Corallococcus sp. EGB: one gene and its partner. The protein of the gene in region 2 interacts with the protein of the main gene of each other region in a pairwise test. Links are inferred from orthologs where the notes say so. Each region holds a gene or a part of one and is shown on either strand. Other genes may lie near its edges.

Region 1 (15,020 bases), 1.8 Mb from region 2 along the record:
CACCGGCGCAGGCGGCGCTGGCTGCTCCCCGCCGCGGCCCTCCTCGCGGTGCTCGTCCTGGCGGCGGTCGCGGTGGCACGGCGCGCGCCCACCGTGCGGGTGGCCGAGGTGCGCGAGCCGCTTCCAGGCGAGCAGCAGACGGAGCTGTCCGCCTCCGGGTACGTCGACTCGCGGCGCCGCTCGGTCATCGCACCGTTGATCGCGGGCCAGCTCGTGAAGGTCGCCGTGGAGGAGGGCGAGGCCGTGCGACAGGGCCAGGTGATTGCCCGGCTGGATGACCGGGACGCCCGCGTGGTGCTGGACCGCGCTGAAGCTGGAGTGCGTGCCTCCGAGGCCCAGCTCGCCGCCTCCGAGGCCCAGACCCTCAACGCCGAGCGCACCACCGCGCGCACGCGCACCCTCGCCAGCCAGGGCGCCGTGTCCCGGGCCCAGCTCCTCGACGTGGAGACCGCGGGGCGCGCCACCGAGGAGGCCCTCAACCTCGCCCGGGCGCAGCTCTCCGTCGCCCGCCGGGCCCGAGATGCGGCCCGCCTCCAGCTCACGCACACCGTGGTGCGCGCGCCGTTCGACGGCACCGTGGCGAGGAAGCTGGCGAACGAGGGGGCGGTGCTCGCGCCAGCGGCCCTCACCGGCATCAACCTGGGCGGCATCATCGAGCTGGTGGATCTCCGCGCCCTGGAGGTCGAAGCCGAGGTCAGCGAGGAGCAGCTCTCGCGCATCCACACGGGCCAGCCCACCCTCATCTTCCTGGACGCGCTGCCGCGGCAGGCCTTCCCCGGCCAGGTGGCCACGGTGCGCCCCGCCATCGACCGCTCCAAGGCCACCGCCACGGTGCTGGTGCGCTTCCAATCCGTCCCCCGGGGCGCACTGCCGGACATGGGCGCCAAGGTATCCTTCCTGCGCCAGCCGCTGCCTCCTGGGGCGCTGGACCTCCAGGGACAGTCCCCGCGCGTGCCCGCCAGCGCGGTGGTGCGCGACGCGAAGGGCGCCGCCGTCTGGGTGGTGAAGGACGGACGGCTCACACGCCAACCGGTGCGCGTGGGCGAGCGCGTGGGAGACGAGGTGTCGCTTGCGCGGGGGCCGCGCGCGGGGACGCAGGTGGTGGCGGCCCCGGCTCCGAAGCGCCTGCGCGACGGCCAGCGCGTGAAGGTGGAGACAGGGGGCGGATGAGCCAGGACGCGCGGCCAGCCCCGGCCCCCCTGGTGCGCCTCCGGGGCGTGTCCAAGACGTACCGGCGCGGCACGGTGGAGGTGCCCGTGCTGGCGGCGGTGGACCTGACCATCCGCACGGGCACCTTCGAGGCCTTCATGGGCCCGTCCGGCTCTGGCAAGTCCACGCTGCTCAACCTCATCTCCGGGCTGGACCGGCCCAGCAGCGGCCTCGTCGAGGTGGCCGGCCGGGACCTGACGGAGCTGGATGACCGAGAGCTGAGCGACTGGCGCGCCGCCCATGTGGGCTTCGTCTTCCAGCTCTACAACCTCATTCCCGTGCTCACCGCCGCGGAGAACGTGGAGCTGCCGCTGCTGCTCACGCCGCTGACGCGTGGGGAGCGGCGCCGGCACGTGGCCGCGGCGCTGGAGCTCGTCGGCCTGACGCACCGCGAGCGCCACCGTCCGCCGCAGATGTCCGGCGGCGAGCAGCAGCGCGTGGCCATTGCCCGCGCCATCGTCTCCGACCCGGAGCTCGTCATCGCGGACGAACCCACGGGGGACCTGGACCGCCGGTCGGCGGAGGCCGTCTTGGATCTCTTCGGCGTACTCCACCGGGACCTGCACAAGACGCTGGTGATGGTGACGCACGACCCGCACGCCGCCGAGCGCGCGGGCCGCGTGCACCACCTGGACAAGGGGGTACTTCAGTGAGCTACGTGGGCTTCGTGGGTCGCAACCTGCTGCGCAACCCGCTGCGGCTGGCGCTGACCCTCCTGGCGGGCGCGGTGGGCGTGACGGCCTTCATCTTCCTGAGCACCGTCGTCGACCTCTTCTATTCCAAGGCGCGCGCCGCGCAGGTGGACCGGCTCATCGTCCGGAACAAGGTGTCCTTCACCCAGCCGCTGCCCCTGTCCTACGCCGCGCGCATCGCCGCGCTGCCGGGCGTCACCGCCGTCACGCACGAGGAGTATTTCGGCGGCACGCTGGGAGACACGCGGAAGGACTTCTTCGCCAACTTCTCCGTCGACCCCCAGACCTTCCTGGAGGTCTTCCCCGAGTTCGTCGCCCCGCCCCAGCAGCTCGCCGCGTTCCGGGGCGATCCGTGCGGCGCGCTCGTGGGGGAGACGCTGGCCCGGCGCTTCGGCTGGAAGCCGGGGGACCGGGTGACGCTCAAGGGGCAGTTCTACCCCGGTGACTGGACGTTCAACGTGCGCGGCATCTACACGGGTGCGCATCCCGGGGTGAACACCGCGGCGCTGATGTTCGGCTACCGCTGCATCAACGAGAGCGACAGGCTGGCCCCCTCGCTGAAGGACAAGGCGGGGATCTACGCGGTGCGCGTGGACGATCCGGCGCGCTCCGCCGAGGTGGCGGCGGCCATCGACCACCTTTTCGACAACAGCCCCTTCCCGACGAAGACGGAGAGCGAGAAGTCCTTCCAGCTGGGCTTCGTGGCCATGACCTCGGCCATCGTCACCGCGGTGAAGGGGGTGTCCAGCGTCGTCCTGCTCATCATCCTGCTCGTCATCGGCAACACGCTGGCCATGGGCGTGCGCGAGCGCACCCGCGACCTCGCCACCCTGCGCGCCCTGGGCTTCCGTCCCCGCACCGTGGTGGCGCTGGTGATGGCCGAGTCCGCCGTCATCGGCCTGTGCTCCGCGGCCCTGGGCGTCACGGCCGCGCCGGTGCTGGTCCGCCTCTTCGCGAAGCTCATCGCCGCGCGGCTGGGCACGCTTCCGGAGCACCTCACGCGCGGGCACACGCTCTGGGTCTCCGCGCTCGCGGCGGTGGCGGTGTCCCTGCTGGCGGGCGTGGGCCCCGCCCTGCGCGCGGTGCGGCTGCCCGTGGCGGAAGGCCTGCGGAAGGTGGCCTGAGCCATGGTGCCGCTCTTCTACAACGCGCGCAGCCTGTGGGCGCGCCGGGTGTCCACCGGCCTCACGGTGGTGGGGCTGGGGCTCGTCGTCTTCGTCTTCTCCTCGGTGCTGATGCTGGCCCACGGCATCGAGTCCGCGCTGGCCTCTGGCGGAGACCCGTCCAATGTCGTCGTGCTGCGCAAGGGGGCCACCAGCGAGCTCGTCAGCGGCATCGAGCAGGAAGCGGTGCGCATCCTCTCCACGGACTCCCAGGTGGCGTCCGGGCCGGACGGCCTGCCGCTGGTTGCCGGCGAGCGGGTGGCGCTGCTGACACTGCCCGGCGGGCGCGCGCGGTCGATGAGCACCACGGCGCGAGGCATCAGCGCGGAGAGCTTCGCGGCGCGGCCGGAGGTCCGAATCGTCTCCGGGCGCAGGCCCCGGCCGGGCACCAATGAAGTGGTGCTGGGCCGCTCGCTCGTGGGCACGTCACCGGAGGCCGGGCTGGGCGGAGCGCTGACGTTCGCCGGGCAGCGCTGGCCGGTGGTGGGCGTCATCGCCGCGAGGGGCGGCGCCTTCGAATCCGAGGTATGGGCGGACGCCCTGCGGCTGGGTGCGGCCTTCGGGCGCGAGGACTTCAGCTCCGCGGTGGTACGGCTGCGCTCCCCCGTGGAGGTGGACGCCTTCGTGAAGCGCGTGGAGGCCAACCCACGCTTCACGCTGGAGGCCAGACCGGAGCCGGCGTACTGGGCGGATCAGGGCAGCGGGCTGGCCACCTTCATCCGCGTGCTGGGCCTCTTCGTGTCCCTCGTCTTCAGCGTGGGCGCGGTACTGGGGGCGATGATCACCATGTACGCCCAGGTGGCGACGCGCGTCGCGGAGCTGGGGATGCTGCGCGCGGTGGGCTTCCGCCGGCGCAGCGTGCTGGCCAGCGTGGTGGTGGAGTCCGCGATGCTGGGCGCGGCCGGCGGTGTGCTGGGCGCGCTGGGGGCACTGGCCACGCGGTGGATCCACATCCGCACGCTCAACTTCCAGACGTTCGCGGCGGTGAGCTTCGGCTTCTCCCCCACTCCCGCGATCCTGCTGGGCGCGCTCCTGTTCGGCACGGCGATGGGGATCCTCGGAGGGCTGTTGCCAGCGCTGCGCGCCGCGCGCCTGTCCATCCTGGACGCGCTGCGCGCCTGAAGGCCGGACCCGTGCACGGCCGGCGTCCCGGCGGGTGGACGACGCCTCGTGACCTGTCATGGGCTGGCGGCGGACCCCATCCTGTTCCGAATGCCACGCGCACCTTCGGAGGGGATCGCGCCATGCCTGTCTACGAGTTCTTTTGCCGCACGTGCCAGGAGCCCTTCACCCAGCTCATGACCATCAAGGAGCATGACGAGCGAACGCCCAAGTGCCCGCGCGGCCACGATCCGAAGGAGGTGGAGAAGCGCATCTCCTCCGCCCATGCCGTGACCACCAAGAAGTCGCTCACCTACTGAGGCGCGCACGGCCGCGCGCCTCCTGCTCGAAGGGGGCCTACCATGTCCTTCGAGGACCGTGTGGATGCGGGCCGGCGGCTCGCGCGGAGGCTGCTCGAGCGCGGGTACACGGGCAAGGACACGCTCGTCCTGGGCCTGCCATGCGGCGGAGTCCCTGTCGCCTACGAGGTGGCGGCGGCGCTGGGCGCTCCCCTGGACGTCTGCGTGGTGCGCAAGCCGGGCGCTCCGGACTCCCCGCTGAAGCCGCTGGTGGATGACGCCGTGTGCGTACTCTCCACGCTGTCGATGTTTGCGATTGGCCAGTGGTACGTCGGCTTCTGCCAGGTGCCCGACGCGGAGGTGGTGAAGCTCCTGGCGCTGGCGCGGAGCACCTTCGAGCAGGAGCGGCCCCTCACCGGGGCCCCCAACCCCGAGCCTCCGCAAGGCCAGGGGACGGGATGACCGCCGGCCATCAGGGCCTGGAGCCAGGACGGGCCCTCTCCCTCTTCCTGTGCGGCGACGTGATGACCGGCAGGGGCATCGATCAGGTGCTACCCCACCCCGCCCCGCCCGCCATCCACGAGTCCTACCTGCGGGATGCCCGGGCCTATGTCGCGCTCGCCGAGGAGCGCAACGGCCCCATCCGCAAGCCCGTGGGCTTCGGTGAGATCTGGGGGGAAGCGCTCGCCTTGTTGGAGCACGCCGCGCCCGACGTACGGCTCATCAACCTGGAGACGAGCATCACCACGAGCGAGCGGTGGTGGCCCGACAAGGGCATCCACTACCGCATGCACCCGGAGAACGCCGAATGCCTCACCGCGGCCCGAATCGGCTGCTGCACGCTGGCGAACAACCACGTGCTGGACTGGGGCTACCCGGGGCTGACGGAGACGCTCGCCGCGCTCCGCCGTCTGGGAATCGCCACCGCGGGGCTGGGTGAGGACCTGGAGGAGGCCCAGCGACCCGCCATCCTGGAGGTTGGGGCCGGGCGGCGGGCCGTGGTGTTCTCTTGCGGAGACGTCAGCAGCGGCATTCCGCCGTCGTGGGCGGCGGGGAGGGGCAGACCGGGTGTGGACCTGCTGCCAGACCTGTCCCCCGCCACTGCGCGACACATGGGCTCGCGAGTGGCGTCCGTTCGGCGCGAGGGCGACGTCGTCATCGCCTCCATCCACTGGGGCGGAAACTGGGGTTACGCGGTGCCACGGGCGCAGCGGGACTTCGCCCACGCGCTCATCGATGAGGCCGGCGTGGACGTCGTCCATGGCCACTCCTCGCACCACTCTCGCGGCATCGAAGTCCACCACGGCCGGCTCATCCTCCATGGCTGCGGCGACTTCCTGAACGACTACGAAGGCATCACCGGCCACGAGGACTTCCGGCCGGATCTGGCCTTGATGTACCTGGGGGCGGTGGACGCAGCGAGTGGCAGGCTCGCCAGCCTGCGCATGATCCCCATGCAGCTGCGCCAGCTCCGACCCCACCGGGCCTCGCGGCGGGATGCTGAATGGCTGTGCGGCGTCTTGGACCGCGAGGGACGCCGCCTGGAGCCCCGGACGCGGGTGGAGCTGGGGGGTGACGGGGCCCTCGTGCTCCAGTGGGCGTGAGGCTGCATCCTCCGCACGCAGCTACCGTCCCTGCGGGCAGGCCGGACGCCCGCCGGTGTCGGATGCCGCACGGCACGGGCGCCAACGGATTGCCACACTCTCTCTCAGGACTCAGGCTGCAATGCCATGCCAAACATCAAATGGGAGATGTTCTGTTTGTTGTTGCTGGGAAGCCAGGCCGTGTGGGCGCACCCGTCACGCGCGGCCGTCTGGGGTGAAAGCGCGATGGTGAAGGTGCGTCCTGAAACGCCTCCCCGAGTCCAGGGGGCCGTTTCACTCACCGCCGCGCGCAATGAATTCGTGTCCTTCCAGGTGGTGCTTCACGGAGGCACGTCGGGCCTGCGGGGCGTGACCGCCGTCCTGCCGGAGCTGCACGGTGACCGGTCGCGCATCCACGGTGGGGACCTGCTGCTCTACCGGGAAGCGCTCCTGGACATCACGACGCCCACGCCCCCAGGGACGCTCCCTGGGCGATGGCCGGATGGCCTGGTGCCGGATGTGGACGAGGTGGTGGGAGAGAAGCGTCTGGCCTTTCCCTTCGACGTGCCCGCGGGCGAATCCCGCGCCGTCTGGGTGGACGTGCACGTGCCGCCCAACTCCCGTCCGGGCAACTACCGTGGCGCCGTATCGGTGAAGGGGGACGGCTTTACTTCGCGCGTGGAGGTGGACCTCCAGGTGGTGGATGCGCTCCTGCCGAGCACCTCCTCGCTGCGCAGCGCCTTCCTGCTCTGGCCTCCCCACGTGTGCCGCGCCTTCACGGGGGATCCGGTGTGTCCCGTCGACACCCAGGTGCGCCTCTTGAAGCGGTTCCACCGGATGGCGCTGGAGCACCGCATCTCCCTGGCGAGCGGCTTTCCGCGACAGGTGGACCTGCCCACGTGGGATCTGCCGGACTACGACACGTTCAGCGAGCGCTGGGGGCCGTTCCTTGATGGCTCCGCCCCCAACCGCCTGCCCGGGGCGCGCATGACGGCCTTGCAATACCTGGGACCTGGCAACGGTGCGTCCCTGTCGGAATTCCAGACGGAAGCGCAAGCACGTGGCTGGCTGTCGCGCTCGTTCGACTATGTGGGGGATGAACCGCCCTACGGCGCCACTTGGGAGGCGGTGACGGCCCGGGCCGGGCTCACCCGCACGGTGGCTCCGCGCCTGCGCACGCTGCTGACCAGCACCGTCACCGACCTGGAGGCCCACGGGCTGTTGGAGGACATCGACATCATCACCGTGCTGGTGAACTACATCGACGGGACCCAGCCGCCCTACGAGGGGTCCCAGCGCCCGAGATACGACGACTTCCTCTCCCGGCCCGACCGCGAGCTGTGGCTGTACCAGAGCTGCATGAGCCACGGCTGTGATCCGGCGGCTCCGCCCCCACCGGAGAACCTCCCCGGCCAGGGCTGGCCCTCGTACATGGTGGACCGCTCGGCGGCCAAGGCGCGCGGCATGCAGTGGCTGGACTTCATCAACGGTGCGAGCGGCGAGCTGTATTACCAGACGGTGGGCCTGCTCTCCTCCGCGTGGACGACGCAGTTCCGCTTCAATGGCAATGGTGACGGCACGCTCTTCTATCCGGGGCTGCCCTCGGTCATCGGCGGCACCACCGAGATCCCCCTGCCTTCGCTGCGCATGAAGCTCATCCGGCAGGGCATGCAGGACTACGAATGGCTGAAGCTGGTGAGTGACGCAGGCGACCCGGCGTACGCGCGCGCCGTGGCCCTGAAGCTCATCCCGCACGCCTGGGCGGTCCCCGACGACGGCGAGGCCTTCGACCGGGCTCGGCTTCAGCTCATCAAGCGCTACCTGCAGTTGTGCCGGGACCGCGGCACGCCGCGCCAGGCCACACCTCACGAACGTCAATCCCTCTGGAGAGTGAGGGACGGATTTTCAGCCGGTGGCTATGGATGAGAGGTCACCCCATACAATCCACGGGGTGGCCTGCTCCAGGAGGGTGAATGGTCCGTCTACCGAAGCTCACTACCGCCGAGTACACGATCAGGGACAGGGCCATCCGAGCCTTCAACAAACCGCGGACCCTCCGTGAAGCACTCGAGGCCACCCGACCGCATCTCCTTGAGGTCGTGCCGGCGGACGCCGTGGCGCTGTGCCTCATGCCAGACACGCGTTCACCCGTTTTTGAATGGCTCGTTCCAGGCCATCGCCTCGTCATTCTCGAGCAGTACGCCGAACTGATTCAGCATGACCCCTTCCGGGGCCCCATCTTCAAGCGGCCCCACTGGGTCGTCCGCGATTCGCAGCTCATGTCCCGCAAGGAGTTCGTGGGGAGCCTCATCCACCAACGCAGCCTGGAGTTGGGACCGCGCCTGGATCACATCATGGCTGTCCTCCTCCCCACTCGCTCCGGCCGCGTCGCTGCCCTCGCACTCTACAGACACCGGCCACGCGCCTTCTCCGCCAGGAACGCAGACATTCTCGGGAGCCTCACCGAGCACCTGGCGGACGCTGTCAGCAGGTACTGTGACCTCGAGGAACTGGAAATCCGTGCCAGGACTCTCGAAGAACTCTACCGCCGTCCCAATGCCGCCCTCCTCGTCGTGGAGCCTCCTCACCACGAGGTGATGCGCACCCCGAATGCCGCTGTCCTCCTGGAACGATGGTTCAACCCCTCCGACCTCCACTCGTCCGGCATTCCTCTGCCGCTCCAGGAGCAGTTGGATGCCCTGATGCGCATGACGCCGGATGAGCGGCTCGGCAAGGACTCCTGGGTCCGTGTCCACGAGGAGCGCTACCGCAAGGTCCAGTTCATGGAACTGTCCGCTCCCGAGGGGCCCTCGAAATGGGCCCTCAAGCTGGAAGAGATTCCGCGCTCCATTCCCCTCCCCGAAGAGATGAAGCGAAAGCTTCGTCCCAAGGAGATCCCCGTCGCGATGGGCATGCTCCGCAACTGGAACGATCACCAGATCGCCGGTGAGCTGAAGCGCTCCCATCACACCGTGAAGACCCACGTGAAGAACATCTTCGCCAGACTGGGGGTCGACAACCGGGCGGACCTGCTCTACCAGGCCGCTCACCTCAACATTCCTGTCTGACCATGCCTCTCGGACTGCCCCCAGCCGAAGGGAGCACCTCGGAGCTCCCGCGCCGCCGGTCAGGGGCCGGAGAGCCGATCCGCACAGGCATTTCGCTGGTACGGCAGCCCTGACGGCGACCGGGAGGAGCCGCTCGAAGTCCTTCACCTGCTCGAGCAGGCGCCCCCAGCACGTAGAAGCGGGGGCGCATCATGAACGGGGGCGGGCGCACCTTGAACCCGTCGTCCATCTGGGCGGCGCGGTGCTCCAGCGCTTGGCTCGACTCCCGGGTCGCGGCCTCGTTCGTCGCCAGCCCCTTCGCCGTCGCGGCGCAGACGCGCACCGCCGGGGAGGCGTCCCCCACTGCGGCACACCCGAGGAGCGCTGTGGCGTAGAGGGCGTCGGCGGCCTCCGCGTGCTCGTTTCACGGCATGGGACCGGACCGCAGAGAGCCATAGATCAAGATGCGCTCCGGTCCCGCCGCCGGACAGTCCTGGGGGCTGCTGAACGTGAAGAGGTTCGCGATCTCCCCACGACCACTCGCTTCAACGTCGATGCTCCCGTTGCCCGAGTAGACCCCCAAGCCGGCGCTGTTGTACGCGGTCACGTAGACCGGAAGCTGCCGGTACACGGGGACGTCGCGGATGACCCCTTCGATGGCGCCGTTCCCCACGACCAGCGGCACAGGCCCGATGTTCTCGTACGGCATCCACGCTGTTGCTGTCACGGCTCCGCAAGGGTCCGTTGCCAGGGGGATGTGTACCCAGATGCCGTACCGGGTTGGGCCCGCATCGAGCGTGGAGGGGCCCGCAACCGGGTCCTCCATGTCTTCCTCCTTGCGACAGGCCCCCAGCAGTGCGCAGCTCACCCCAAACATCACGCTCCACGCGGCTCGCTTCATCAGTCCACTCCCGTAGCGCATGAACCTCGCGCCCCTTGGGACACGTGAGCCTGGGAGCCTGGGACATCGGTCACTCTAAGCGTCGTCGCTCGTGCGACCCGAGTGAAGGAGCCCGGCGCGGACGGTGACGGATGCCACCGCCCGCTTCGGTCCTGCAGGGGGCTACTGGACGGTGTAGGCCACCGTGCCGCTGCAGCTCCCGCTGGAGTAGCAGCCGGCGCGGATCTGATAGGTGCCCGCCGTCGTGGCCTTGAAGCTCGCGTAGGACAGCGTGCCGCAGGCGTCGTCGTTCGAGGTCACCTGGGTGGAGCCGTTGTACAGGCGCAGGTACGTGTCACCGGTGCCGGAGGAGCCCGGCACCGTGCAGGTGCCGAACTTGAGGGTCTGCCCGGCGGCCAGGGTGACGTCCCGGTTGACGGTGTTCTGGTTGGCGCTGTTGGTGTTGGTGGCGGTGAAGGTGAACGTCACCGGCGTCGGGGGCGGCGGGTAGCCCGCGCACAGGCGCGTGCTGGTCGCCACGCCGCAGTACTCGTCGATGGCCGGCCGGACGTAGGTGATGTCCTCGCCGCGGCAGCCCGTCTCCGCGCAGGTGTTGACGACGTTGCAGCTCCCGTTGGCTTTGTAGTCGGTCTCGCCGCGCACCAGGATGCCGGCCACCGTGTAGCCGTCGTTCTCATACACGCCCGAACCCGAGTTGCCGCCGAACGTGTCCGTGGTGCCCACGAAGTAATCCAGCGTGCCCGCGCGCGCATCACGCACCGAGCCGCCCGAGTCGATCTTGAAGGGAATGCCGCTGCCCGAGCCGATGACCGTCACGCTGCTGCCCACAGGCAGCGCGGCGTTGCCCGCGCGAATGGGGGCGGGTGTGAAGCGCGGGGTGGCCGGCCGGTCCAGCCGGACGACGGCGAAGTCCAGGTTGCGACCGCCCACCGTGGCCTGCTGGCGCGCGACAATCGCCTGGCAGGAGAAGATGTCCGCGGTCGTCACCGTCTGCATGGTGCCGGCGGCGGTGCGGTAGAAGTTGAAGACGAAGCGCGTGCCGGTGCAATCCGACGCGCTGGTGATGCAGTGGCCCGCCGTGAGCACCAGGTCATCGTCGATGAGCGTGCCGGAGCAGAAGGCCGGGGTCAGGTCGTCCAGGAAGCGCTCGGAGGTGCAGAGGTTGTACGCGGAGCGCAGCGTGGGCGCGTTGAAGGTGACGTTGTTGGGGTTGGTCGCGTTGAAGCCCGAAGGGCTCATCAGCGCGACGGTGGACTGCTGAGCGCGGGCGCGCAGCGTGGCGTTCGCGTGCGCGTACACGTCCGTGCGGTTGTCAGTGCCGTAGACGACGGGCTGCTTCTCCGAGCCCACGGGAGCACTGTCGGCAGGCTCGGCCTCGGGGGCCGGACCGCAGGCCACGAGGGAAAGGGTCCACAGCAGCGTTCCAAGCAGCGTCCTACGGCCAGAAGTCCGGGGGATTCGCATGTGCTGAACACTCCTTGAGGGTGAGGAGCGCATGCTCGCGCAAATCATGTGCTTCCAGCAACGTGCACCTAGCGTGTACTCACCGCTTTCCAGGGACTCTCAGGATGGATGCTCACAAGCTGATCAGCCGTGTTGTCGGAAAAACAAAGGCCCTGGAGTCACCGGCTTGCACCGGGAACTCCAGGGCCTCTATTTGGTCGGGGCGACAGGATTTGAACCTGCGACCACTTGCACCCCAAGCAAGTGCGCTACCAGGCTGCGCTACGCCCCGTGAACCGCCGTCGTGAAACGGTGCGCCCTTATGCCCTCGCCGCTCTCTTGGGTCAAGCGCGAGGTGAGGGGCGCTGGTGAAAAAAACCTACTCGTCGCCCTCTTCCATTCCCTCGTCGAAGTCCTCGCCCCGGGCTTCCGCCGCGTCCGCCGCCGCCTCCTCCTGCGCGTCGATCTCCGCGTGGTTCTCCGGCGGCGCCTCGCCGTTCAGGGCACTCTTCAACACCTGGCTCGGCCGGAAGGTCAGGACCCGGCGGGCGCTGATCTCGATCTCCTTGCCCGTCTGCGGGTTGCGCCCCACGCGCGCCTTCTTCTGGCGCACCTGGAAGTTTCCGAACCCGGAGATCTTGATCTTGTCCCCGCGCTCCAACGTCTCCTTCACGGTGTCGAAGACGAGCTCTACGATCTCCGCCGACTCCTTCTTGGAGAAGCCGACCTTCTCGTAGACCCCCTCGATGATGTCCGCTTTCGTCATGCGAGTCCTCTGGCACCCGTGATGGACCGGTGAACGCGGGGCATGGTGTCAGCCTTCCCTGAACCGTGTCAACGTCCTGACTTCATTCAGGAATTCAGGCGCGCAGTGCCGCCCCCAGCCGCTGGTTCACCTCCGCGATGATGCGCTGGTGGGCCTCCGTGACCTCCGCGTCGGTCAGCGTCCGCTCGGGCGAGCGATACCTCAAGGCATACGCCAGGTTCTTCTTCCCCTCGGGGATGGGCTTGCCCGTGTAGACGTCGAACACCAGCGCGTCCTCCACCAGCGGCGCTCCCACCTCCAGGATGACCCGGCGCACCTCCTCGTTGCGCAGCTCCAGCGGCACCAACACCGCCAGGTCCCGCAGCACCGCAGGGTACCTGGGCAGCCCCTCCGCTTGCGGCACCAGCCGCGCCGCCGCGTACAGCGGCTCCGTGTCCAGCTCGAACACGAACACGCCCTCGGGCAGCCCCAGCGCCTTCGTCACGCGCGGGTGCACCTCGCCCACGTAGCCCAGCACCGTGCCGTCCTTCAGCGCCACCTGGGCCGTGCTCCTCGGGTGGTACGCCGGAGGCTCCGCCGGGGTGAAGGCCACGCCCTCCACATGCAGCGCGTGCAGCAGCGCCTCCACCGCGCCCTTCGCGTCATAGAAGTCCACGCGCGCGTCCTTCTGCGTCCACGTCCGGCCACCGCCGCGCAGGCCCCACACCAGGCCCGCCACCCGAGGCACCTCGCGCGCCGCGGGGCGCATGCCCTGCCCGCCCTCGGGGTCCCGGAAGTACGCGCGGCCCGTCTCGTACAGCCCCACCGCCTCCACCTGGTGCCGCACGCTGCGCGACAGGTTCTCCAGGAGGCCCGGCAAGAGGCTCGTGCGCATCACCGACTGCTCGACGCTCAGCGGGTTCAGGAGCGCGATGGGCGCCTCCTTCCCCCCCAACACCTCCAGCGACCTGGGCGCCACGAACGAGTAGTTCACCACCTCGGACAGCCCCACCCCGCCCAGCGCATGGCGCAGCCGGCGCTCGGCCTCCATGGTCGGCGGCTCGGGCGCCAGCGTCTCCAGCCCTCGCGGCAGCTTCGCCGGGATGTTGTCGTAGCCGTACACGCGGGCGACCTCCTCCATCAGGTCCTCCTCGCGCTCCACGTCCACTCGCGCCCTCGGCACTTCGTACGTCGTCTGGCCCTGGGACTCGTCCACGGACTTGAAGCCCAGCGCCGTCAGGATGCGCCGGACCTCCGCCTCCGGCACCGCCACGCCCAGCACCTTCTCCACCCGGCCGTAGCGCAGCGTCGCCCGGCGCGGCGCCAGGGGCTCCGGCTGCACGTCGATGCGGCCCGGCGCCACCGTGCCGCCTGACAGCTCCGCGATGAGCTGCGCGGCCCGGTCCAACGCCGGCAGCACGGCGTCCAGGTCCGCCCCGCGCTCGAAGCGGTGCGACGCCTCCGTGTGCAGCGCGTAGCGCTTCGCGGACCGGCGCACGCCGGAGCCGTGGAAGTGCGCGGACTCGATGACGATGCGCTTCGTGCCCTGCGTGACTTCGCTGTCGCCGCCGCCCATCACGCCCGCCAGCGCCTGCGCCCGGTCGCGGTCCGCGATGACCAGGTCGTCCGCGTCCAGCGTGCGCTCCTTGTCGTCCAGCGTGCGCAGCTTCTCGCCCGGCTTCGCGGTGCGGACGATGATCTCCTGGCCCGCCACCTTCTCCAGGTCGAACGCGTGCAGCGGCTGGCCGTACTCCAGGAGCACGTAGTTGGTGACGTCCACCACGTTGTTGATGGCGCGCACGCCGCACGCCTTCAGCCGGTCCTGCATCCACTGCGGCGACGGCTGGACGGTGACGCCCTCCACCACCCGCGCCGCGTAGCGCGAGCAGCGCTCCTTCGCGTCGATGCGCACCTTCACCTGCTCGGCCACGGCCTTGCCGGACTCGACGGGCTTGGGCTGCGGCGGCTTCAGCTGCGCGCCCGTCACCACGCCCACCTCGCGCGCGATGCCCAGGTGGCTGAGCGCGTCCGGCCGGTTCGGGGTGACGTTCACCTCCAGCACCGAGTCATCCAGCCCCAGGGCCTCCGCGATGGGGACGCCCAGCTTCGTGTCCGCGGGGAGGATCAGCAGCCCGGACGAGTCCTCCGTGATGCCCAGCTCCTTCGCGGAGCAGAGCATGCCGAAGCTGTCCACGCCCCTCAGCGCGGCCTGCTTGATCTCCATGCCGTTGGGCAGCTTCGCGCCCACCGTGGCCAGCGGCACCTTGTCGCCGACCTTGAAGTTCTTCGCGCCGCACACCACCTGGAACAGCGCGGAGCCGCCGATGTCCACCTGCGTGACGGACAGCTTGTCCGCGTTGGGGTGCTGCACCGACTCGCGGATCTGCGCCACCACCACGCCGCGCAGGCCTTCGCCGGGGCGCTCCACGCCCTCGATCTCCAGCCCCGCCGCGGTCAGCTTGCGCGCCAGCTCGTCCACGGACGGCGGCAGCGCGACGTAATCACCCAGCCACTTCACAGAAATCTTCACAGGGTTTGTCCTCTTGCCTGGTGGGCCGGAATCAGAACTGCGCGAGGAAGCGGGAGTCGTTCTCGAACATCATCCGCAGGTCGTCGACGCCGTAGCGCAGCATCGCCAGGCGCTCCACGCCCATGCCGAACGCGTAGCCCGTCACCTCCTTCGGGTCGTAGCCCGCGGCGGTGAAGACGTTCGGGTGCACCATGCCGCTGCCCAGCACCTCCAGCCACCCGGTCTGCTTGCACACGCGGCAGCCCTTGCCGCCGCACGACGCACAGGTGACGTCCACCTCCGCGGAGGGCTCCGTGAAGGGGAAGAA
Region 2 (14,979 bases):
GGCGGGCGTCGCGCCCAGCTCCTTGAGGAACAGGTACATGAGCGACGTGGAGGACACGCCGTCCACGTCGTAGTCCCCGTAGAGCGTCACCTTCTCCTTGAGCCGCACGGCGCGCAGCACCCGCTCCACCGCCGCGTGCATGCCCTTCATCCGGAACGGGTCCGGCAGGTCCGCCAGCCGGTCCGACAGGAAGGCCGACGCCGCCTCCGGCGTGCGGTAGCCACGGTGGAGCAACACCCTCGCCGCCAACGGGTGAAGCGACAGCTCACCCGCGAGCGACCCGACCTCCTGCTCGACGACATCTGGAAGCAACCACCGCATGACGAAGCACAGTACCTCAGACGTCCGACCAAGGCAGTCCAACCCGCCCACTCACACCGACCTCCTGCACGCACGTTCAGACGTACGCTCGGCTGCCTCCCCGCCACCGACCTGCACGGCGGGTATGCGGTGCCCAGCTTGGGTGCGTACTCGTGGACAGGGAGGTCCGCATGTTTCGCACGTTTCTCCAGGGCGGCGCCCTGACGGCCGTCGTGTTGTGCGCGCAGCCCGCGCTCGCGCAGAAGAAGCAGGGGGACGTGAACGTCTTCCTGCGCGGAGGCATCGGCGACTACACGGGCGACCTGGGGGACCTGGCCAACACCGGCCCGCTGTGGGGCCTGACGCTCAACCTCCAGCCCACCACCTTCCTCGGCTTCGAGGTCGGCTACGAGGGCTCGCGGAACAAGGTGAGCGACGGCCGCCTCTTCGACGGGCCCTCGCTGGTGCGCAACGGCGGCAGCGCGCTGGTGAAGGTGTCGCCGCCCTTCCTCACCGCGGTGCGCCCCTTCGCGGGCGTGGGCCTGGGCCTGTCCTACGTGGACGTGCGCGGCGCGAGCGCGGGGCTCTACGACAGCGACCTGATGGAGGAGGTGCCGCTCGCGGTGGGCCTGGAGTTCAACACCGGCGGCCTCACCGCGGGCGTGCGCGGCACATACCGCGTCCTCATCGACCAGGACTTCGCGAACGTCACCTCCACGGACGACCACGGCGGAGGACTGATGGACGCGTCACTCACGCTGGGGGCGCGCTTCTGACGAAAGCGAAGGGCCCTCGCTTCCCCGACGGGAAGGAGGGCCCTCGTCACTTCAAGCCATCAGACAGCGCTCAGGCCGCCTTCGGCTCCTGCTTGGCGCCGTGGTGCCCCTCGCGGGCGTGCGCGCGCTCGTCCAGCCAGATGACCAGCGGGCTGGCGATGTACACGGACGAGTACGTGCCCACCAGGATGCCCACCAGCATCGCCATGGCGAAGTCGAAGATCTCGCCCACGCCGAAGATGAGCAGACCGATGAGCGACAGCGCCGTCACGCCGGAGGTGAGGATGGTGCGGCCCAGCGTGTCGTTGACGGCGATGTTGATGATCTCCGGCAGCGGCTTGCCCTTGTACTTCGCCATGTCCTCGCGGATGCGGTCGTAGATGACGATGGTGTCGTTCACCGAGTAGCCCACGATGGTGAGCAGCGCCGCGATGGACGTGAGGTTGAACTCGCGCCGGCTCACCAGGTAGTAGCCCGCCACCATGATGACGTCGTGGACCATGGAGAGCAGCGCGCCCGGGCCGAACTTGAAGTCGAAGCGGAACGCCACGTAGATGAGGATGGCGACCATCGAGTACAGCAGCGCCATGATGCCGCGGTTGCGCAGCTGCTTGCCCACCTGCGGCCCCACGTAGTCCACGCGGCGCTGCTCGAAGTTGGGCTTGTCCAGGCCGGCGCTCAGCGCGGAGAACACCTTGTCCGCCATGCCGCTCGCGACGACCTGGTAGTCGTAGCCGGTGCCGCCCTGGTTCGCGCCCAGGTCACGCACCTCCTGCACGCCAATGCCCGCCGCCTCGACGGCCTTCTTCACCGCCTGCGCGTTCATGGGCTGGGAGGAGCGGAAGTTCACGATGCCGTTGGCCATGTCGGCGTAGACGTTGCGCGTCTCGCCCAGGCCCTGGATGGCCGCCTTCGCGTGCTCGGCGTTCTCTTCCGTGAGCTGCGTGACGCCGCCCATGCGCAGGAGGAATGAGTTCTCCTCGGCCGCGCCCACGCCCTGGACGCTGACGTCGTGCAGACCGCCGGCCTGGGCCTTCTCACGGACCTGCTCCGCGGTGGTGGGCGTGTTGTACTTCAGCTCCACCACCGTGCCGCCGGCGAAGTCCACGCCGAAGTTGAAGCCCACCGCGGCGATGCCGACGATGATGGCCAGGTTGACCAGCGTGGAGATGAAGAGCGCCGGCTTGCGCTTCCCAATGAAGTCGATGTGCGTCTTGTGCTTGAGAATCTGCATGGCGGATTTCCCGAAGGCGCTGGAGGCCCGTTAGACGGACACCGACTGCGCGTTGCGGCCGTGGACGAAGTAGGTCGTGATGACGCGCGTCACCACGATGGACGTGAACAGCGACGCGAGCAGACCCACGATGAGCGTGGTGGCGAAGCCGCGGATGGGGCCCGTTCCCGTGAAGAACAGGATGAAGCCCGCGATGAGCGTCGTCACGTGCGCGTCGAAGATGGTCCAGAAGGCGCGGTCGTAGCCCTGGTCCACCGCCGCGCGCGCGGACTTGCCGTGCGACAGCTCCTCGCGGATGCGCTCGTTGATGAGCACGTTCGCGTCCACCGCGATGCCCAGCGTGAGCACGAAGCCCGCGATGCCCGGCAGGGTCAGCGTGGCGTTGAAGAACGCCAGGCCGGCCAGGATGAGCAGACCGTTGAGCAGCAGCGCCACGTCCGCGATGAGGCCGGACTTGCGGTAGTACACCGCCATGAAGACGACGACGAGCGCCAGGCCCACCAGCGCGGCCAGGCTGCCCTTCTTGATGAGCTCGTCGCCCAGCGTCGCGCCCACCTGGCGGATTTCGCCCACCGTCACCGGCGCGGGCAGCGCGCCCGCCTTCAGCACCAGCGCCAGCGTCTGCGCCTCGCCCAGCCACTCCTCGAAGCTGCGCCCGCTGGCGCGGCCCATGGTGATGCGCGCGCGCCCGCCGCCGATCTTCTCGTTGATGCGCGGCGCGGTGTGCACGTTGTCGTCCAGCACGATGGCCATGCGGCGGCCCACGGCGGCCTCGGTGAGCTTCTCGAACTCGCGCGCACCGGCCGGGTCGAAGGCGATGTTCACCTCCGGCTCGTTCATCTGGCTCACGGACGCGTCCGCGCCCGCCAGGCTCTCACCCGTGAGCGGGACGTTCTTGTCCAGCAGGTAGCTGCGGTACGCGATGCAGTCGTTCTTCTTCACCGGGTTCGCCACGCACTCGGTGACGACGTCGCGGCCCGGGGGCGTCTTGTCCTTCGTGTACGCCAGCAGGGCCTCGCGGTTGGGCGAGGACAGCTGCGGGAAGCCCTCGTCCTCCACCAGGGTGATCTTGCTGTCCGCCGGGGGCGGGTGCTGCTGGAACATCTGCGCGAACACCTGCGGGTTGGTGTCGTCCACCATGCGGAACTCCAGCTGCGCGGTGGTGCCCACCAGCTCCTTGGCCTGCTCCGGGTTGCTGCGGCCGGGGAGCGAAATCTGGATGGAGTCCGTGCCCAGCTTGCGCACGTCCACTTCCGCCACGCCCCACTTGTCGATGCGGCGGCGGATGACAAGCATGGCCTGGTCCACGGCCTCGTCGCGGAAGCGGTTCACCTGGCTCTCGTCCGGCTTGAGCACCAGCGTGCCGCCGTTGCGGGACTCCAGGGTGAAGTCGGTGAAGGTGGCGAGCACCTCCTTCTGGATGGCGTCCATGGTCGCCGGGTCCTTCGCGGTCAGCACCAGCTGCAGCCGCTCCGGATCCGTCTCCGCGGTCACCTCACCCAGCTTCTTGTCATTGATGTAGGTGGCAATCTGCTGGCCGCGGCGCTCGGTGCGCTTCTGCAGGGCCGTCTTGGTGTCCACCCGCATCACCATGTGGATGCCGCCCTGCAGGTCCAGCCCCAGGTTGAGGCGGTACTTCGCGGGGGGCGCCCACTTGGGCAGCCGCTGCTCCAGCACGGCGATGTTGTTGCGCTCGCTGCGATCCAGGACCACCAGCGAGTAGTACGTCGGGACGAGGAACCAGATCGTTCCCAGCGTCACCGCGACGATCATTCCGAACTTCCACCACCAGCCGCGGTCCATTACTTCTCCTCCTTCTTCTCAGCGGGGGTCGCCGCCGGGGCTCCCGCCACCGGAATGGTCCCCTTCGCAGTGACAGCCGACTTGAGCACGCGCACGCGCACCCCGCTTGCGACTTCCAGCGTCACGGTGGAGTCGTCCACCTGGTGGATGCGCCCGAGGATGCCGCCGGACGTCATGACGTCATCGCCCTTCTTCAGTCCCGCGAGCAGGTTGCGGTGCTCTTTGATCTGCTTTTGCTGGGGGCGGATCATCACGAAGTACATGATGGCCACCAACATGGCGAGGAAGCCGAAGACCCCCAGGGGGGAGTTCGCCCCGGCCTGCGCGAGAATCAGGAAACTGTCAGCCACGTACTGCCTCGTCGTTGGAAGGGATGGACTCGGGATTGCGGCCCCGACCCGGCGGACGGGTGGGGTCAAAACATCCGAAAGGGTGGCCTCTTAGCAAGGGCGCCCCATGTGAGCAAGTGAACGCCGGAAGCGCGGCAAACCCGTTGCCCGCTCACCGGCCGCCTTTACGTTCGGCCTCCTGCGCCTGGGCTCTGGCCCGGAAGTCCCGGGCGAACGCGGCGAAGCGGTCCTCGGCGATGGCGCGCCGCACCTGGGCCATCAGGTCCAGGAAGTAGTGCAGGTTGTGCAGCGTGTTGAGCCGCATCGCCAGGATTTCTCCCGCCGCGAACAGGTGCCGCAGGTAGGAGCGGCTGAAGTTGCGGCAGGTGTAGCAGGAGCACGCCGGGTCCACTGGCCGGGGGTCCTTGGCGTACGCCGCGTTGCGGATGACCAGCTTGCCCTCCGAGGTGAAGAGCAGGCCGTTGCGAGCGCACCGCGTGGGCAGCACGCAGTCGAACATGTCCACGCCGTGCTCCACGCACGTCACCAGGTCCAGCGGCGTGCCCACGCCCATGAGGTAGCGCGGCTTGTCCCGGGGCAGCAGCGGCGCGGAGTAGGCCACGCCCGCATGCATGGCCTCCGGGGCCTCGCCCACGGAGTAGCCGCCCAGCGCGTAGCCGGGCAGGTCCACCGAGCACACCTCCTCCGCGTGGCGCTTGCGCAGGTCGTCGTGGAGGCCGCCCTGCACGATGCCGAAGAGCGACGAGCGCTCGCGGCCCCACGCCTTCACGCACCGGTGCAGCCAGCGCGTGGTGCGCGCCAGGGACTTCTCCAGGTAGGCGCGGTCCTCGGTGGACGGCGGGCACTCGTCGAACGCCATGATGACGTCCGCGCCCAGCGTCTCCTGGATCTCGATGGAGCGCTCCGGCGACAGGAAGTGACGCGACCCATCCAGGTGCGACTGGAAGGCGGCGCCCTCCTCCGTGATCTTCCGCTTCTCCGACAGGCTGAACACCTGGAAGCCGCCGCTGTCGGTGAGCATGGGCCGGTCCCAGGAGATGAAGCGGTGCAGGCCGCCCATCTCTCCGACGAGCGCGTCCGTGGGGCGCAGCATCAGGTGGTACGTGTTGCCCAGGATGATCTGCGCGTCCAGGTTCTTCAGGTCGTCCGGGCCCACGCCCTTGACGCTGCCCACCGTGCCCACGGGCATGAAGATGGGCGTTTCAATGGGGCCGTGCGGCGTGTGCAGCCGTCCGCGGCGCGCCTTGGTGCCGCTCGCGTCCTCGTGCAACAGCTCGAAGCGCACCAGCCCCGGGGGCACGCGGGTATCGCCCTTCTCCTTGCGCTGCTCGTCGACCACGGCACTCACTCCTTCACCAACATGGCATCGCCGTAACTGAAGAACCGGTAGCCCGCGCGCACGGCCTCCTGGTACGCGGCGAGCGTCCGCTCCCGGCCCAGGAGCGCGCTCACCAGCATCACCAGCGTGGAGCGCGGCAGGTGGAAGTTCGTGAGGAGCACATCCACCTGACGGAAGACATAGCCGGGCCGGATGAACATCGTCGTCTCACCGGGGCCGCTGCGCAGCCTGCCCGTGTCCGGGTCCGTGGCGGACTCCAGCGTGCGCACCACGGTGGTGCCCACGGCGACCACGCGGCGGCCTTGCGCCTTCGCGGCGTTCACGGCGTCGGCGGTGGCCTGGGGCACGGTGAAGCGCTCCGGGTGCATGTGGTGCTTGTCCAGCGCCTCTTCACGGACGGGGAGGAAGGTGCCGGGCCCCACGTCGAGCGTCACCTCCGCGCGCTGCACGCCCTTCGCCGCGAGCTTCGCGAAGACCTCTTGCGTGAAGTGCAGGCCGGCGGTGGGCGCGGCCACGGCGCCGGACGCGCGCGCGTACACGGTCTGGTAGCGCTCGGCGTCCGCGGCCTCGGGCTCGCGGGTGATGTACGGAGGCAGGGGCAGGCGGCCCGCCGCGTCCAGGAGGCTGGCGAGCGAGGTGCCCGGCGCGGCGTGGAAGCGCACCCGGTACTCCCCTCCTCCCAGCGCCTCCAGGATGTCCGCGGCCAGTCCCCCGGCGAAGGTGACGGACTGGCCGGGCTTGAGCCCCTTGGATGCCTGGCCCAGGCAGACCCACTCGAGCGACTCCGGAGCGCCCCCGAGCGCCGCGGAGGTGAGCGTGGCCGAGGCGGCGGGACGCACCACCAGCAGCTCCACGCGGCCGCCGGTGCCCGTCTTCTGGCCCAGCAGGCGCGCGGGGATGACGCGCGCGTCGTTGAGGACGAGCAGGTCGCCCTCGCGCAGCAGGTCCACGAGGTCGGTGAAGTGCTGATGGCTCCAGGCGCCGGTGGCGCGGCTGACGACCATCAGGCGCGACGCGTCCCGGTGGGGCAGCGGGGCCTGGGCGATCTGCGCCTCGGGGAGCTCGAAATCGTAGTCGGAGAGGAGGGACGACACGGGGTTGGCGCTTGTAGCAGCCCCCGCGCCCTCGCGGAACCGGAGAGGCCGTCAGTAGAGCTGCTGGAACTCGGCACCGGGGTAGTAGTGGGAGAGGATTTCCCGGTAGGTCTTGCCCTGGTCGGCGAAGGCCTTGGCGCCCCACTGGCACAGCCCCGCCCCGTGGCCGAAGCCACGTCCGGTGAACACGTAGTTCCTGCCGGAGGCTTCCACGTCGAAGTCCAGGCTCTTGAGGCGCGTGTAGCCCAGCTTGCGGCGGAACGTCACACCGTCCACCACGGTGCCATCCGCCAGCGTCACGCGGGTCACCCGGTGCGTGGGCGTGCGGCCGGTGACGCGCATGCCGCCTGGCGAGGACTTCAGCGCCCCCCGCAGCTCCGCCTCGGAGAGGGTCGCGGACCAGCGGCTGGCGGGCAGCTTGCCGCAGGGGCAGTCGACGGGCTGCAGGTACGGCAGGCTCCGCTGGAGCGCGTCCTGGCCGGACTCGGTGCGCCCGCCGCACGAGGCATGGAAGTACGCCTCGATGGGGGACAGGTCGTACGTGAGCACCTCGCCCCGGGTGGCCTCCACGGCGGCGCGCGTCTTGGCGTCCTCGCGGTTCACGCCGCCGTACACCTGGTGGAGCACGCTGCTGCCCATGTGGAACGCGGCGCCATAGGCCTCCAGCTTCTTCTGCAGCGCGTACGTCCGCGCGGCCACGGCCTGGGCCTTGAGGGCCTCCAGCGGGAAGGACACGGGCATCTCGCTGCCGAGCACCGCCGCCAGGTAGTCCTCCAGGGGGATGACGTTGATGAGCTGGAGGCTGTTCTTGAAGAGGCGCACGACGACGTCGCCGCGCACCTGCGCGCTGCCCGCCTTGAGGGGTTCGTTGCCGGGGCCGCCCGCGTCGCGGGCCTCCATGCCGCCCCGGAAGCGGATGGCGTCCCCCATCACCGGCGCGCCGTTGACCTCCAGCTTGCCGTTGTGGCGGCGCACGGTGGCCTGTCCGGAAGGGACGGCGACATAGCTCCCGTCCTCGGTGTCGGGGCCGAAGCCCAGGCCCCGGCCGCTCACGCGGACCTCGTCGCCGGGGTCGTCCATGGCAATGCGCATCGTCTCCACGGCGAACGCCCGCGGCGACGCGAGCAGGAGCAGCAGCAGTGCCACACGTTGCAACATGGTCCAACAGTCTAGGGGCCAGGCGATCCGCCTCAAGAAATCGGCCGGGCGGCCGGCCATGGCCCCTGGCGCCGCCCGCGAAAACCCCGTGCGGATGCCGCAGAATGGGCCCCAGTGACCGCCTCCGTCCCCGACGCCGCCCGCCTGTCCCCCGACGCCCTCGCCGAGGCCCTCCGCGCGCTGGAGCCCCGCACGGCGGCCGTGCTGGTCCGCCGGCTCGTGGAGCGCCGTCCGCAGTCGGAGTCCGCGGCCTGGTACGGGATTTCGAACGACGCCTTCTCGGTGCTCCTGCTCCGCTCGGCGGTGGCCCTGGCCCGTCAGCTGGGCCAGCCCGCGAGGCCGCCCGAGAGCCCGGAGGAGGCCAGCGCCTGGGAGCGGATGCTGGCCATGGCCATGGAGAAGGACACCGCGCCCGTGCCCGTGGCGCTCGCCCCCGTGGCCTCGCTGTGCCGGCGGGTGCGGGAGGTGGGGCCTGAAGTGGAGGCCGCGCTGGACCGCGCCGCGCAGGCCGACGCGGACTCACCCACCCGGGCGCGGGAGGAATGGCTGCGGAGGCTGGCCGTGGCCGCGCTCCTGGCGCTGACGGCCTGGCTCTACTGGAACCGCCCCCCGGAGCCGGAACCCCGCCCCGAGCGCCGCATGCTCTCCCCCGACCGCCGCTGACTGGACGCGGCCACGAGGGGGCGCGTATGGGTAGGCCCATGCGAGCGACCCGGTCATGGCTGGCCCTCCTCACCGCAGCAGTCGCGCTGACGGGCTGCGCGAAGCACGTGGACACCCGGGTGGCCGGGGACGACGACGCGGCCATCGACGGGCTCGAGGCCCGCCTCGACGAACTGCGCGCCCGCGAGCAGGGCGATGACCTGACATGCGCGGAGCAATGCGCCGTCTCCGCGAGGACGTGCACCACGGCGGAGGAGTTCTGCGCCTTGGTGGAGAAGCAGTCGGACCGGGACGACCTCCCGCCGCGCTGCGCCAGGGCCCGGGAGCAGTGCGCGGGCGCGGGCGATGGCTGCACGCGATGTCAGACGCCCTGAAGAACCAGCCATGCGCCGGCTCGGACTCCGTGTCTATGATGGGCGGATTGAGGAGCCTCCCCATGACCCCCCGTCTTTCGTTGATGCTCGCTGCCTCGTCACTCGTGCTGGCGACCCCTGCCCTCGCGGAGGAGGAAGGCCTGACGCCGGAGAAGGTGGCGGCCATCCAGCGCGATGAGGCCGCGGCCCAGGCGAAGGTGGACGCCGAGCACGGCAACCGCAAGCCGTCGGAGATGAGCAACGCCGAGCGGGGTCAGGCCATCCGCGACCAGCAGAAGGAAGCCGCCAAGGTCTTGGAGAAGCACGGCGTCTCCGCGAAGGAGTACGCCACCTTCACGGCCCGGATGACGCCCGACGACAACCAGCGCGCCGCCAACGAAGCCAAGCGGCTCGACGACAAGGAGAAGGCCGAAAAGGAGGCCGAGGCGAAGAAGCGCAAGGGCGACGGCGAGGTCCACATCCAGCAGGGCTTCAGCGACGCGGACCCCGTGGAGCTGGAGTCCACGGATGGCGCGGAGCCCTCCGTCGACGTCGACAGCAACCTGGACAGCACGTCGGGGGCGCCGGTCGTGGAGATTGGCGGCAACGCCGGCACGCCGCAGAAGTCCATCAGCCGGAAGTCGTCCAAGTCCTCGCGCCGCGGCAAGTAGCCCCGGCGCGGCACCGGACGACCTCCGGGGCCATCAGCGGCCCCGGAACCCGAGCTCTCGCGACCGCGCCTGCCACACCTCATCATAGGGGCAGGAGCAGTCGGTCTCCTCCGGCTCCGGATACGCGTACGTCTCGCCCTTGTAGTTGCGGAACAGCGTCTCGCGCTCGCCCCGCTCGACGACGTAGTCGGGCTGGAGGGTGACCTTCCCTCCCCCACCCGGCAGGTCCACCGCGAGGTGCGGCACCGCGAGCCCGCTGGTGTGTCCGCGAAGCTGCTCGAGGATCTCCAGTCCCTTGGCGATGGGCGTACGCAGGTGCTCGCAGCCCTCCGCGACATCCATCTGGTGCAGGTAGTACGGCCGCACGCGGCTGCGCAGGAGCACGTGCGACAGCTCCTTGATGATGCGCGCATCCGAGTTGAGCTGCCGCATCAGCACCGCCTGGTTCTCCACCGGCACGCCGTGGTCCACCAACCGCTCGCACGCCTCACGCGCTTCCGGCGTCACTTCCTTCGGGTGGTTGAAGTGGGTGATGACGTAGACGGGCGCGTAGCGGCGCAGCAGGCGCGCCAGCGAGTCCGTGACGCGCATGGGCAGCACCACGGGCACCCGCGTCCCGATGCGGATCATCTCCACGTGCGGAATCTCGCTCAGCGGCGCGAGCAGCGACTCCAGCCGCTCCTCGCTCAAGAGGAACGGATCGCCGCCGGAGATGAGCACGTCGCGCACCTCGGGGTGGCTGCGCACGTAGTCGATGCCCCGGCGCATCTGGTCCTTGGTGAGCTCCGCCTCGCCGCCCTTGGTGATGCGCCGCCGCGTGCAGTGGCGGCAGTAGACCGAGCACGTATCGATGGCCAGGAACAGCACCCGGTCCGGATACTTGTGGACGATGCACTCCTCCGGGCGCGTCTTGTCCTCGCCCAGCGGATCCGCCAGCTCCCCGGGCCGCACCCGCGCCTCCGCGCGCACCGGAATGGACTGCATGCGCACCGGACACGACGCGTGCTCCGGATCGATGAGCGACAGGTAGTACGGGCTGATGCCAATGCGGAACAGCGAGGACGTCTCCTGCACCCCGGCGCGCTCCTCCGGGGTCAGGCGCACGTAGCGCTCCAGTTGCTCCAGGTTGCGCACCGAGTGACGCTGCTGCCAGCGCCAGTCCGCCCACTCCGCGTCGGTCGCGGAGGGGAACAACCGGGCCCGCCCCTCGGCACTGAGCGAGGGACGGGGAGACGACAGGGGCGCCATCGCGCCCGCGGAGGAATCCATCACGCCGCCTTGGGCTGATCCCGCCACCACGCCTGGCCGGACTCCGGCAGCGTGTCGATAGGATCGAAGTACTCGTACTTCCGTTCAAGCGCGCCGGCGTCGTTCGCTTCCACGCTCGTGCGGTAGTTCTTGGTCCAGTAGGAGATGCCGCGCTCGCGGTCGTACTCCGCCACCTGGTGCACCCAGCGCTTCCCCACGAACGGCACGTCACAGACGATGCGCGGCGTGGCGAAGCCCGGCATGTAGCCCATGATGTCGTGCTGGAGCTTCTGTGCCTGCGCCACCGACAGCCGCCAGTGCTCGCTGTTGGGGATCATGTCGCACATGTAGAAGTAGTACGGCAGGATCTTCGCGTGGTCGAGCAGCGTGAAGCACAGGTCCAACAGCGCCTTGGGGCTGTCGTTCACGCCGCGCAAGAGCACGCCCTGGTTGCGCACGTCGCGGAAGCCCATGTCGAGCAGCTTGCGCACCGCCTTGCCCACCAGCGGCGTGAGCTGCTGCGCGTGGTTGACGTGCGTGTGCATCGCCAGGTCCACCCCGCGCTCCACGGCCTTCTTCGCCAGCCGGTCCAGCCCCGCCAGCACGTTGTCCTGGAGGAAGTGCTGCGGCAGCGCCATGAGCCCCTTGGACGCCAGGCGGATGTCGCGGATGTTCGGGATGTCCATCAGCGCGCTGACGAACGGCTCCAGCGCCTGGATGGGCAGGTTCGCGATGTCGCCGCCGGACACCACCACGTCGCGCACGGTGGGCGTGCGGCGCAGGTAGTCCAGCATCAGCTCGTAGCGCTCCTTCTGCGCCGTCCCGAACTTGTGCTTGGACACCTGCGGGACGTCGTTGCCCACCAGGTCCATGCGCGTGCAGTGGCCGCAGTACTGCGGGCACGTGGGCAGCATCTCCGCCAGCACCTTCGTCGGATAGCGGTGCGTCAGGCCCTCGACGACCCACATGTCCTGCTCGTGGAGGCTGTCACGGCTGGCGCGCGGGTGGTTGGGCCAGTCCGTGCGGCGGTCGGCGATCGCCGGCAGCATGTACCTGCGGACCGGGTCGTTCCACAGGTCCTCCAGGTTCATGGTGTTGAGCATCTGGGGCGGGACGAGGATGGACATCGTCGCCCGCTCCTTCTGGTCCAGTTCCATGCTCGCCGCCAGGTCGTCCGGCAGCAACGGCCCGAGCGCGGCCTTCAGCTCGCGCAGGTTCTTCACGGTGTGCTTGCGCTGCCACACCGAGCTCTCCCACTCCGCCGCGGTGACGTCCTTGTAGCCCGGGATGCGCCGCCAGTCGGGCTCCACGAACTCCTTGCGAAGGGGATAGGTGAAAGGCTGCTGCGCGGGGCCAGCGTCGGGCTTGCCTCGAGTAGACGTCGTGCTCATGAACACATCACCTCAACGTAAGGATCGTCGTGGGCGAGGCGTCATAGCTTGCCCCCCGACATCCCTGCTCAACAATCGCCAGGGGCCCAAGATGCCCCGTGGCGCAGTGCGTCTGTTCATTCCACCTTGACGTTGATGAGCTTGGCCACACCTTCTGCCTCGACCACCACGACCTGGGGCTTGGTCGACGTCCCATTGAGCTTGAAGACGACCTTGCGCTTGCCCACCGGCAGGGACAGCGGGTTGCCCAGCGGCACGGGAGTGACACGGCCCGTGTTCTTCCCATCCACCCAGATTTGAGCGCCCGCCGGCAAGGTGCTGCAGGCGAACTTGCCCATCGCCGCGGCCGCGGGCTTGGGCTTGGGCTCCGGAGGCGGCTTCGGAGCCTGCGCCACGGGCACGGGCTTGGGCTTGGGCTCCGGAGGCGCGGGCTTGGGCTCCGGAGGCGCGGGCTTCGGCTTCGGCTCGGGCGGAGGGGCCTCGGCCACCATGTCCACGGGGACGCGCACCTCGGCGTCACCGTTGGACGTGAAGTCACCGGAGAACGGCTTGAAGCCCGCACGCTTCGCCGTGAACGTGTACTTCTTGCCCATCACCAGGTCGCCGAGCTTCGCCCCGGGCAGCTTGCCCAGGGACTTGCCGTCGACGGAGATCTCCGCGCCCTCCTGGCCTTCGAACAGGGCGGTGAACGTCTTCGGCGCGGGCGGCTCGGCGGGCTTCTCCTGGGGCGGCTCCGGCGTCGTGGGCGGTGGCGTGTTGTCCACCACCGGCGGCGTCGTGGGCGGCGGCTCCTCGGGCTGGGGAGCCTTGGGCTCTGGCTGCTTGGGAGGCGGCGCATCCGCCTTCAGGCTGAGGAGGATGGGGGCCGCAGCCTGACCGGCGGTGACTTCAATCTGCTGCGTCACGGGCTGATAGCCCGGAGCCGAGGCTGTCACGTTGTGGATGCCCGCGGACAGCTCGATGACCTGGTTCGCGTTCACGGCCTCACCGTCCACGAGGACGGAGGCGCCTACGGGCGCGACGAAGTTCACGGAGCCCGTGGACGAGCCACGGACCACGAAGATCACCGCGACGAGGATCAACAGGCCCGCGCCCGCGGCCATGCCGATGATGGCGGGCTTGGGCAGCGGCTTCTTCGGGCCGGCAGGCGCCTTGGGCTTGTCCACCCTGGCGGGCGGAGCCGGCTTCGCGATCTTGGGAGCCTTCTGCGGGAGGGGCGCCGGGCCATCGGCCTCGTCGTCGTAGGGCGGCTCTTCGCCCTCCTGCCCCTCGTCTCCGTAATCGTCCGGGTCCTGGCCGTCGCGGTCGTACTCGTCGCCCTGGTCGTCGTAGGCGCCGTCCGGGTCTTCCTCCTCGGCCGCCTGCGCACGCAGGCCGTTGTGGCGCGAGCCCACCGGGACGGTGATGTTGCCGGTGGTCTCCTCCTCTTCCTCGGTCGCCAGCACCGGGGCCGCCGAGCCACCGCGGGAGCGCGCAGGAGGCGCTGTCGGAGCCGGACCGATCATGGTCGCGCCCGCATAGGCCTCGCCGCCCTCGTCGCCGATGATGACCTGGGACTTGGGGCCGCTCTTGCCCTTGCCGCGAGGGCTGTCGTCCTGCGCGAAGGGAGAGGCACTGGTGTGGTGCCCCGCCCTGTCGATGGGGTTCTCCGTGCGGCCGGTGACGCTGTCGTCCACGACGACGCTGCTGTCCGCGATGCGAGTCTCCGGCGCGCGGAAGGTGTGCGTGGAGTCGACAATCTGCGTCTTGTCCGCGGCGCCATCCATCTCCGCCAGCTCCTCGGCGGACGGCGGCGGGATGTAGCCCGGCGCGGGCTGGGCGGGCGCGGTGGAGGCGCGCCCCACGGGCGAACCGGTCGAGGACGCCGCAGGCGACTTCTTCTGCGCGGTCGGACGGGGCGCCGGGGTGGGAGGCGGAACCGTCACCCCCGAGTGCTCAATCTGATCCGGCCGCTCGACGGAGGCATAGCGCTCCATCTTCTCCGCCTCGCGGAGCATGTCCTCGGCGAAGGCCTCCTTCATGAAGCCGGACAGGTGCTTCGAGGAGTAGATGGCGTCCCCCGCGAGGAGGAAGCGCATCAGGTCCTCCTGGAGGTCGGACGCCCACTGGTAGCGATCCTCGGGCTCACGCGCGAGCGCCTTGAGGACGACCTTCTCCAGACCCGCGGGGATGTTCGGATTGAACTCGCGTGGCAGCGGGATGTCCGCGTTGCGCACCTTCTCCAGCGTGGAGAAGTCCGACTCGCCCACGAAGAGCTTCTCGCCCGTGAGCATTTCGTAGAGCAGCACGCCGACCGCGAAGATGTCGCTGCGCCGGTCAATGGGCATGCCCCGGACCTGCTCCGGGCTCATGTAGCCGAACTTCCCCTTGAGGATGCCGGCCTGCGTCTTCTGAGAGCGGTTGGCGGCCTTGGCGATGCCAAAGTCGATGATCTTCACCTCGCCTTCGTACGAGACGAGGATGTTCTGCGGGGAGACGTCGCGGTGGATGATGTGCAGGTCCTGGCCGCGCGCGTCCTTCTTGCGGTGGGCGTAGTCCAGGCCCTCGCACATCTTGGAGACGACGAACACCGCCTGAGCGGTGGGCATGATCTCCTTGC

Evidence for each region.
Region 1: the proteins of secD (region 2) and pheT interact in binary tests that used the Escherichia coli proteins (3 or more experiments, as listed by UniProt). The link is inferred for Corallococcus sp. EGB from one-to-one orthologs.

The regions. Positions count from the first base shown.
Region 1 is NZ_CP079946.1:5,281,311-5,296,330, forward strand. The notes cover bases 12,007-15,020. They hold pheT (phenylalanine--tRNA ligase subunit beta), read right to left. Parts: upstream 14,714-15,020; coding sequence 12,299-14,713; downstream 12,007-12,298. Other genes in these bases: pheS (phenylalanine--tRNA ligase subunit alpha), read right to left, coding at 14,745-15,020. In the rest of the region: KYK13_RS21750 (efflux RND transporter periplasmic adaptor subunit), read left to right, coding at 1-1,170; KYK13_RS21755 (ABC transporter ATP-binding protein), read left to right, coding at 1,167-1,862; KYK13_RS21760 (FtsX-like permease family protein), read left to right, coding at 1,859-3,025; KYK13_RS21765 (ABC transporter permease), read left to right, coding at 3,029-4,186; KYK13_RS21770 (FmdB family zinc ribbon protein), read left to right, coding at 4,309-4,485; KYK13_RS21775 (phosphoribosyltransferase family protein), read left to right, coding at 4,528-4,926; KYK13_RS21780 (CapA family protein), read left to right, coding at 4,923-6,068; KYK13_RS21785 (DUF4091 domain-containing protein), read left to right, coding at 6,195-7,973; KYK13_RS21790 (LuxR C-terminal-related transcriptional regulator), read left to right, coding at 8,021-9,115; KYK13_RS21795 (hypothetical protein), read right to left, coding at 9,519-9,803; KYK13_RS21800 (serine protease), read right to left, coding at 10,158-11,459.
Region 2 is NZ_CP079946.1:3,435,731-3,450,709, reverse strand. The notes cover bases 1,728-4,700. They hold secD (protein translocase subunit SecD), read right to left. Parts: upstream 4,114-4,700; coding sequence 2,341-4,113; downstream 1,728-2,340. Other genes in these bases: tgt (tRNA guanosine(34) transglycosylase Tgt), read right to left, coding at 4,615-4,700; yajC (preprotein translocase subunit YajC), read right to left, coding at 4,113-4,463; secF (protein translocase subunit SecF), read right to left, coding at 1,728-2,310. In the rest of the region: single-stranded-DNA-specific exonuclease RecJ, read right to left, coding at 1-321; KYK13_RS14485 (outer membrane beta-barrel protein), read left to right, coding at 492-1,076; more of secF, read right to left, coding at 1,147-1,727; more of tgt, read right to left, coding at 4,701-5,751; tRNA preQ1(34) S-adenosylmethionine ribosyltransferase-isomerase QueA, read right to left, coding at 5,808-6,896; KYK13_RS14455 (SpoIID/LytB domain-containing protein), read right to left, coding at 6,948-8,054; KYK13_RS14450 (hypothetical protein), read left to right, coding at 8,169-8,717; KYK13_RS14445 (hypothetical protein), read left to right, coding at 8,756-9,091; KYK13_RS14440 (hypothetical protein), read left to right, coding at 9,154-9,741; KYK13_RS14435 (KamA family radical SAM protein), read right to left, coding at 9,775-11,010; KYK13_RS14430 (KamA family radical SAM protein), read right to left, coding at 11,010-12,380; KYK13_RS14425 (serine/threonine-protein kinase), read right to left, coding at 12,497-14,979. UniProt on the Escherichia coli protein: Part of the Sec protein translocase complex. Interacts with the SecYEG preprotein conducting channel. SecDF uses the proton motive force (PMF) to complete protein translocation after the ATP-dependent function of SecA.